2 regions of the Paenimyroides ceti genome follow, and region 1 is predicted to be linked to the other one. Evidence: riboswitches for the same ligand, from Rfam matches in the RefSeq annotation. Region 1 holds a riboswitch; the other holds the start of a gene.
What was found. A riboswitch is a leader RNA that binds a small molecule or an ion and turns the genes downstream of it on or off. The one in region 1 is predicted to bind cobalamin.
Positions count from the first base shown of each region.

Region 2: it holds a riboswitch for cobalamin, as region 1 does, so the genes downstream of both, QW060_RS16375 (T9SS type A sorting domain-containing protein) here and QW060_RS06405 (DUF5074 domain-containing protein) in region 1, are expected to answer to the same signal.

Region 1 covers NZ_JAUFQU010000001.1:1,329,327-1,333,546, reverse strand. The annotation lists gene QW060_RS06410 (T9SS type A sorting domain-containing protein) at 1-848, opposite strand, end outside; gene QW060_RS06405 (DUF5074 domain-containing protein) at 852-2,153, opposite strand; cobalamin riboswitch at 2,296-2,471, opposite strand; gene lipA (lipoyl synthase) at 2,655-3,530, shown strand; gene gap (type I glyceraldehyde-3-phosphate dehydrogenase) at 3,573-4,220, shown strand, end outside.
Region 2 covers NZ_JAUFQU010000001.1:3,337,432-3,341,651, forward strand. The annotation lists gene cls (cardiolipin synthase) at 1-842, opposite strand, end outside; gene pth (aminoacyl-tRNA hydrolase) at 890-1,456, shown strand; gene QW060_RS16365 (hypothetical protein) at 1,458-1,991, shown strand; gene QW060_RS16370 (energy transducer TonB) at 1,992-2,414, shown strand; cobalamin riboswitch at 2,422-2,579, shown strand; gene QW060_RS16375 (T9SS type A sorting domain-containing protein) at 2,684-3,772, shown strand; gene QW060_RS16380 (efflux transporter outer membrane subunit) at 3,808-4,220, opposite strand, start outside.

The DNA.
Region 1 (4,220 bases):
ACTGTTTTGCCTAATACATCTTTAAATACATACTCTATTTCATAATTATAATCATCTGAAATAAAAAGTTCTGTCGTAAAAGGATTCGGATAAACTTTTAATGCAAATACATCAAAACTTTCTTCACTTAAAAGCTGTTCATGAATCACGCCTACTGCCTGCAGATCAAATCCACCCGAAGGAAAAGGTGTTGGAAACGAATCATTGATTTTATTACCATAACTGTCATAAGTGGCATATACCGGATTTAATGATCCGCAGACATCAGTGATTTTTACAAAACGAACTGCCTGTTTATCCAACAGAGGAGCGTTCTGAATATCTGAAAGATCAAACGGTGTTCCATATTCGCCTATATATTTCCCTGCCAGATTATGCAGATTTTGTGCTACAGGTGTATCAAAGGTTCCCAATTGTGTATGAGTCTGTGTTAGACTGTGTGACGGAAACATATAATAATTGACTCCGTCTGAACTTACAGCAACTGTTGCCAGTTCTAAATAGCCGACAGATCCGTTTTCAAATACTGCAAAATCATATCCCTGACCGTCTCTTATCGGATGTTCAAAGGTTGCAACAGCATATCCTTTATCGCCCAAACTTACGACATTACCATCCGGATAGCCTATGGCATTTTCAGGAACTCCGCTACTTGCCAGACCCAGCCCCGGAAGCTGAATATTCTGAAAACCTCTTACAACCCGTACATCGGTAGCCCACGCCGTAAAAGACAGACTTCCCTTATGTATAGCTGTAGAACCTGGCGTACCTGCCTGAGGAGCATAAGGCTGTGCAAAAACGAAGCTGCCCGAAATAAAAAAGGTCAGAAAAATGATCGATTTAAACATGTATTATTTCTTGATTAATTTCAAGGTCTGTACTTGCTTGTTATTTTCTAAACGTACAATATAAGTACCGTTTGCAAGGTAACTTACATCAATTCCTTGTGTACTTGTTTTCGTTTTAAGAATTTGCTTACCAAATAAGTCAAATATAATCACTGAAAATTCTTCTTTTGAATTTACATATAATCGATCTGATACCGGATTTGGATATAGTGATACCAAAGATGTTTTAGGATCATCTATACCCGCTGAAGGGCTGACAGCAGAAGGGTAAAAATGATTGGGAAGACCGCCTACATTAAAAGTATCCAACAAATTACCTTCCATTGAATATACATAAACAAATCCACTGTTGCCATAACCATTTGCATCCCCTACATAGATTTTATCTTCAATAATATCCATTCCATAAATTCCTAAATAATCGGTCACCGGAGTTGTTATAAAAGGGGCTGTATCCAATGTATTGGTAGTCAAAGAATATTTGTATATTTTTTCTTTGCTCGTCACATAAAAACCATCTCCCTGCTGTGCCATATGAGAAGCAGGCATATCTTCTGAAAAAGTTACAAGTGTCTGATATGTATCTGTAGTAAGATCAATTTTTCCGATACTGGAAGGCGTTTGCACCAGACCTAAAGAAGAAGCCCAATCAGGAATTCCACCGTTAAGCAGATAAATATTGTTACCCGAAACAATCATCTCTTTGGGAACATCTCCTACATTGATAACTGTTGTAGTTGCATCTGCAATATTATAGACACTTACTTTACTCTCAAAACCGTAGCCACCCTGATGTGCAATATAAAGTTTACCATTGATTTCCTCTATTTTTTCAACACCGTTTGTCATCGGAACAGGTTGCCCCAGTGTGTAAGTTTCCAGATCTAGAACCGCTAAATAATCATCTTCTTCATTGCTTCCTACACCCCAACAGGTAATATAAGCCTTGTTTCCGGAAAAAGCCATATAGCGAGGGTTAACAAGACCTGTATCGATTGTTTCAATATATTCAAAAGTACTACTGTTGACCACGACAATTTTATTGGATGCGTTCAGTACAATAAATGCTTTATCATCGTGGAAAGCAATACTTTGACCTACATCTCCCAATTCCTCATCATTATTTGCCAATCGGTCAATATAATTCGTCAGCTCATTGTCAGGTGAAAGAAAAGAAACTGAGGCATCATTGCTTCCCATATTTCCTTCATTCAGAATAAGAACACCATCATAATACTGCTGTTGTGAAAAACCATTTACCGCAAATGATAAAAAGGCTGCTACTAAAAAATAATTTTTTCTCATGTTATAGTTATTTAAAAAATTAAACCCACAAAATCTGAGTCAGCTTTCGTGGGTTTATATATCAAAAATATCTATAACAATAGCATGTTTCAGCTATAAATAACTGAAACTATCTGTGATATCTGCCTTTTTTCCCGAAAGCTAAATCAGTATATTTAAGGCAGGTCTCCTGGCTTGCATCTTATTATTTGCCTTCTCAATTTTACAATCAATGGCTTTTTTATAATAATAAGTATATAGCTTACAGTTGCGGGTACAGCTCAAGTATCTCACTTGATTCCCTTTTACTATTTTATAACCTTAAATATTTCGAAATAAAAAGCGAATATAGTGTTTTTTATTAGTGATTTATCATTTTTAACAACTACAAACAAACCTGTATTAAATAAAACTCAAATTTTAAAAATATGATCTTTAGATTTAGTAACTTTGATAGATCAACAATTTCTGATAGAAACAATATAGATTGTTTATATTTGCAATACAATTTTTTGATATAAAATGAACACAGTTCTCGACTCAAATACACTTACACCACAAGGCAAACCCAAATGGCTACGGGTAAAATTACCTACGGGTAAAAAATACACGGAGTTAAGAGGTCTTGTAGATAAATACAAGTTAAATACAATTTGTACTTCAGGCAGTTGTCCGAACATGGGCGAATGCTGGGGTGAAGGAACCGCTACATTTATGATCCTCGGAAACATATGTACAAGATCATGCGGATTTTGCGGCGTAAAAACCGGAAGACCTGAAACAGTAGATTGGGACGAACCTGAAAAAGTAGCACGTTCTATTAAACTGATGAATATTAAACATGCTGTGTTGACCAGCGTGGATCGCGACGATCTTAAGGATGGTGGCTCTATCATTTGGGCTGAAACGGTAAAAGCGGTAAGACGTATGAACCCGGAAACTACCTTAGAAACTTTGATTCCTGATTTTCAAGGAATGGAGCGTCACCTTGATCGTATCATAGCCGTACGTCCTGAAGTAGTTTCACATAATATGGAAACTGTTCGCAGACTGACAAGAGAAGTACGTATTCAGGCAAAATATGACCGTAGTCTGGAAGTACTTCGCTATCTGAAAGAACAGGGAGTAAACCGTACAAAAACAGGTATTATGCTGGGACTTGGAGAGACTGAAGAAGAAGTAATCCAAACCATGCATGATTTAAAAGGTGTACATCTGGATGTCCTGACCATTGGTCAATATTTGCAACCGAGTAAAAAACATTTACCTGTAAAAGAATTCATCACACCGGATCAATTCAAAAAATATGAAACCATCGGTCTGGAATTAGGATTCAAACATGTAGAAAGCGGTGCATTAGTACGCTCATCTTACAAAGCACAAAAACATATTTTATAATAAATCCAGGTCGTTCTAAAAAGAACGACTTTTTTCTTACTCATGAAAAACACCCGAATAGCCATCAATGGTTTTGGTCGTATCGGCCGTAATCTATGTCGTCTGCTCCTCCACCATCCAACGATTGAGATTGTAGCTATCAATGACCTGGCAGATACTAAAACCATGGCCCATCTGTTGAAATATGACAGCACTCATGGAAAGCTCTCAGATGAGATCAGTTTTGATACGGATCATCTGTATATCAATGAAAAAACAATCCGTTACTTTAGAGAAAAAGACATCAGCCGTTTAGATTGGAATGATCTCAACATTGATTTTGTCATTGAGGCAACCGGAAAACATAAAACCTATGAACTTCTGGAGCATCATATCAGAAACGGTGCAAAAAAGGTAATCTTATCTGTTCCTCCTGAAGACAACAAAATTAAAACCGTAGTACTCGGTGTTAATGAGCATATTCTGAACAAAGAAGACATCATTGTATCCAATGCAAGCTGTACCACAAACAATGCGGCACCAATGATTAAGATTATAGATGCATTGGGAGGTTTGGATAAAGCCTTTATAACAACGGTTCACTCTTACACTTCAGATCAGAGTTTACAGGATCAGCCCCACAAAGATCTCAGAAGAGCCCGTGCAGCGGCACAATCTATCATTCCGACAACAACAGGAGCTGCCAAGGCA
Region 2 (4,220 bases), 2.0 Mb from region 1:
ATAAAAAAATAAATTTCAAGCAGGCGTACCGCATCTCCTTCCAGACGGACACTGGTATCTCTCCAGTACAGGGTATTTTTGTTTTTTGGAGGGGTTTGGTTATAATATTTATCAGAAATATTGATACCGCCCGTAAAGCCGATGTTGCCGTCAATAATGGCAATTTTGCGGTGATTTCTGTAATTGCTGTTGGCAAGAGAATTGAAATGCACGGGCAAAAACACCTGAAAATCAATACCGCTGTCCAGCAGTTCCTTGCGCAGTTTTGAAAGCCGGGGAGAACCAAAATCATCGGTCATCAACCGCACAATAACACCCTCCTTCACTTTTTTCTTCATCAGTTCTATAAACGTACGGCCTGTAGTATCATCATCAAAAATATAGTATTCCAGATGGATATGGTGTCGGGCATTTTCCATAGCTTCCAACAAGACCGGAAACTTTTGCTCACCATTGAAGAGTAAGGATATTTTATTTTTCAGCGTAAGGGAAGAAGAACGGGTGTTTACCAAATATTGAAAAACACTTCCAAAAGGCTCTCCAATGGCCTGAACTTCTTTTTCCATGATGGGATGCAAATCTTTCCAACGCGTGAGAATCTCCTGCTGAAGATGTTTGTCCAGTTTCCGGAAATATTTTTCTTTCTGGAATTTCTGTCCAAACAGATAATAAAACAAAATACCGAGCAACGGAACAAATACGATGATAAGAATCCATGCAATCGTTTTTTCCGGATTGCGGTTTTCAATGAGGATAGTGATGATAACAGAAATATAAATCAGAGATATAGGTATCCAGTACCATTCTTTTATAAAATCCCATATCAAATGTATGTATTCCATTTTGCTATTTCTTAATACCTTTGTAATTTAGAAAAATAAAACAGCAAATGAAAAAGTTTTTAATCGTCGGTTTGGGCAACATCGGAGCCGAATATGTAAATACACGCCATAACATCGGTTTTAAAGTAGTGGATTTTTTAGCAAATGAAGAGGGAGCAGATTACCAAACCGTAAAACTGGGAAGTATGGCAGAGGTAAAAATAAAAGGAAGAACCTTATTGCTGTTAAAACCGAATACCTATATGAACCTTTCCGGAAAAGCGGTACAGTATTGGATGGAAAAAGAAAAGATAAGCGCTGAAAATGTGCTGGTGATTACGGATGATCTCAATCTGCCATTCGGTACTTTGCGCATCAAGCCAAAAGGTTCAGATGGTGGCCATAACGGTCTGAAAAGCATTCAGGCACTATTGGGTACCACAGAATATCCGCGTTTCCGGTTCGGAATCAGCGATGAGTTTAAAAAGGGACAGCAGGCAAATTATGTATTGGGAGACTGGACAGAAGAGGAAAAGGAAGCTTTAAAAGAGCGTCTCAAAGTTGCTGCAGAAGCAGTTAAATCCTTTGCTTTAGCTGGATTGGGAAATACAATGACTTCATTTAACGGAAAATAGTATGAAAAAGGCAATATTGTATTTATTATTAGCCAATCTGTTTACAGCTTGTGCTATGTTTAATAGGAAAACAGAAACAAAAACAGCAGAAACGATGGCGGCAATAATCAAAAATCCATGTCCGGAGCAAGGCAATTGCACGGCAGAGCGTCTTAAAGATAAAGCGTTGTCACTTCGGGAAAGCGAAGATGGAAGAGAGGTATATGTGGAAGTGATCGATCAGAAAGGCAGTTATGTCGTTCACTATAAATATGAAAAAACGGCCAGTGGAAAGTATCAGGATGATTTTCATACAGAAGAACTCTTTTTCCAGATCCCGGCTGAGGCATTCAAAAAAGAATATAAGGATGCTGATTTGCAAAATGTTTTTATGGTTTTTGGAAGACAATGTTACTGTAAAGGGTTTGCGGGCAATTTCAGAGTAACACAAGGCGATTTACAAATCGACCATTCAGAGGAAGAAACACAGGTAAGCGTGCGCTTTAAGGCAGCGGTACCTCAGCTTTTTGAAGAACTTAATTTTAAAGTGCGATAGATGAAAAACGTATTTTTTATAGTGATGTTTTTTTGCTCCGTACAGTTGCTCAACGCACAAAATGACAGCATAGTACCTGTTGTCGGTCGCGGATCAAACACCACAGATTTTCCGGAACTTTCGGTACAACCTCAGTATATCGGTGGAATTGAAGCAATAGGCCGTACAGTGGCCATGAGTTACAATTATCCGCGTGAGGCTATAGATGAGGGCATTACCGGAACTATTATGGTTGAATTTATTGTGGATGAAGAAGGAAATGTGGCTGATGTCACCATAAAAAAAGGAGTGTGTGTGCCTTGCGATCAGGAGGCATTAAGAGTCGTAAAGCTACTCAGAAAATTTGAGCCCGGACTCGATCAGCACGGAAAACCGGTCAAAGCGCGTTATTCTCTTCCCATTACATTGAATCTCGCTGAATAATTTTTACTACTTTTGCGCCGAAATCGGTTGAACATTGTTCATTAATAGGGAATCAAGTACGATTACATCAAATCTTGAGCTGTACCCGCAACTGTAGGCGATACCATATTCTTGTATAAGAAAAAGGGCGCAAGTCAGGATACCTGCCATTTTCACAACATTAAACTTTCGGGAGTTAAAGTTGATGAGAATAGTGCATTGGCTCTGCTTTATTTTCTTTATATCCTAAAAGTTGTCATACTGTATATTTAACAACAAACATATTTAGGATGAAAAAAATTACCTTATTTTTCGTGTTATTACTGACACAATCCCTTTTTGCACAATTTACAGAAAATGATATCCGGTTTTGGGTGGGAGAAGGTACTAAAAAAGCTTTTTTAGTAGCGGATTTCAAAGGAGAAGAAACCATTCATTCCTATGCCTGGGGATACCGTTTTGAAAACGAAGATCTGACAGTAGAAGATATGCTGAATGCTCTTCTTGCTGCTGAACCAAAGCTGCAGGCTCAGATTGACAGTGGATATTTATCTTCCCTTACTTATAACCACCATACCGAGTTGCCGGATCAGTTTGGTTGGGCTACTTTTGACGGAACATCACTGGAAAATTTATCTATGAATAACGGAGTGGGCTATACAGATCTATATGACGGTATGTGGTTTGGTATGACGGCGATGACGGATGATATTGAAGAGCCTTCAACACCGGTAGCGGCTTACAGCTCACAATGGTTTTCAGAAGAAGATATTGTTACCTGGTTTGGAACAGGAACCCATAAAAGTCTTGTTGTGGTTGATTTCGGAACCGATTCTGAAGCCGGAGCAGACTCTTTTGTTTTTGGAATCCGCTATGAGACAGAAACGATAACTGCAGAAGAAGCTTTAGAACTGATACAAACAGAAGCCGATGCATTTGATTATGTAATGGATGCTACCCATCTTAGCGAAATCAACTGGACATCATATAGCGGGGCAGGAGAATGGAAATCTTATACGGGAACAGATCTCTCGGATTGGAAAGAAACAGTTATTGCTCAGGTTGCTCTACAAAACGGGCAATGGCTTGGACTGAGCCTGGGCTCAAGACGACCTTTTACGCCTCGTGAAGAAGGAACTCTTGCAAACGGGGAGCATCATAAGGTTTCATTCAGCATCTATCCGAATCCGGCAGTTGAGACGGTTACCTTAAAGACAGAGCAGCCACTTAAAAAATATACAGTGTATAGCAGTACCGGGAAAAAGATACAGGAAGGAACTGATACGGTAGTGAATGTATCTGCTTTGAGTTCCGGAATATATATTATAGAAGTATGGACTGAGACGGGGAGAACGGCTCAAAAATTATGGAAAAAATAATAAAAAAATGCGCTTTGAACCCAAAGCGCATTTTTTTATTGCCAGCCTCCACCCAGCGATTTGTATAATTTTACACGCGAAAGTAGTTTTGCATGTTTTATTCTGTTGAGGTTCAGCTCATTTTCAAGTGCTGCTTTCTGTGTCGTGATTACTTCCAGATAAGTAGCATATCCGCTGTTAAAAAGCAGGTTGGATTGTTTGATCGCCAGATTGGTTGTCTGTACCTGATCTTCTGCGATAGCAAGCTGTTCTTCTACATTTTTAATTACAATAAGGGCGTCAGAGACTTCAGTGATAGCAGTATAAACTGTTTTCTGTAAATCGATTTCAGCCTGTTCACGCTCAATTTTAGCCACTTCAAAGTCCGTTTTTAATCTCTTTTTACTGAATACGGGTTGTGTAAGCCCACCAATAACACTTCCGAATAAGGCTCCGGGTATGTTGAACC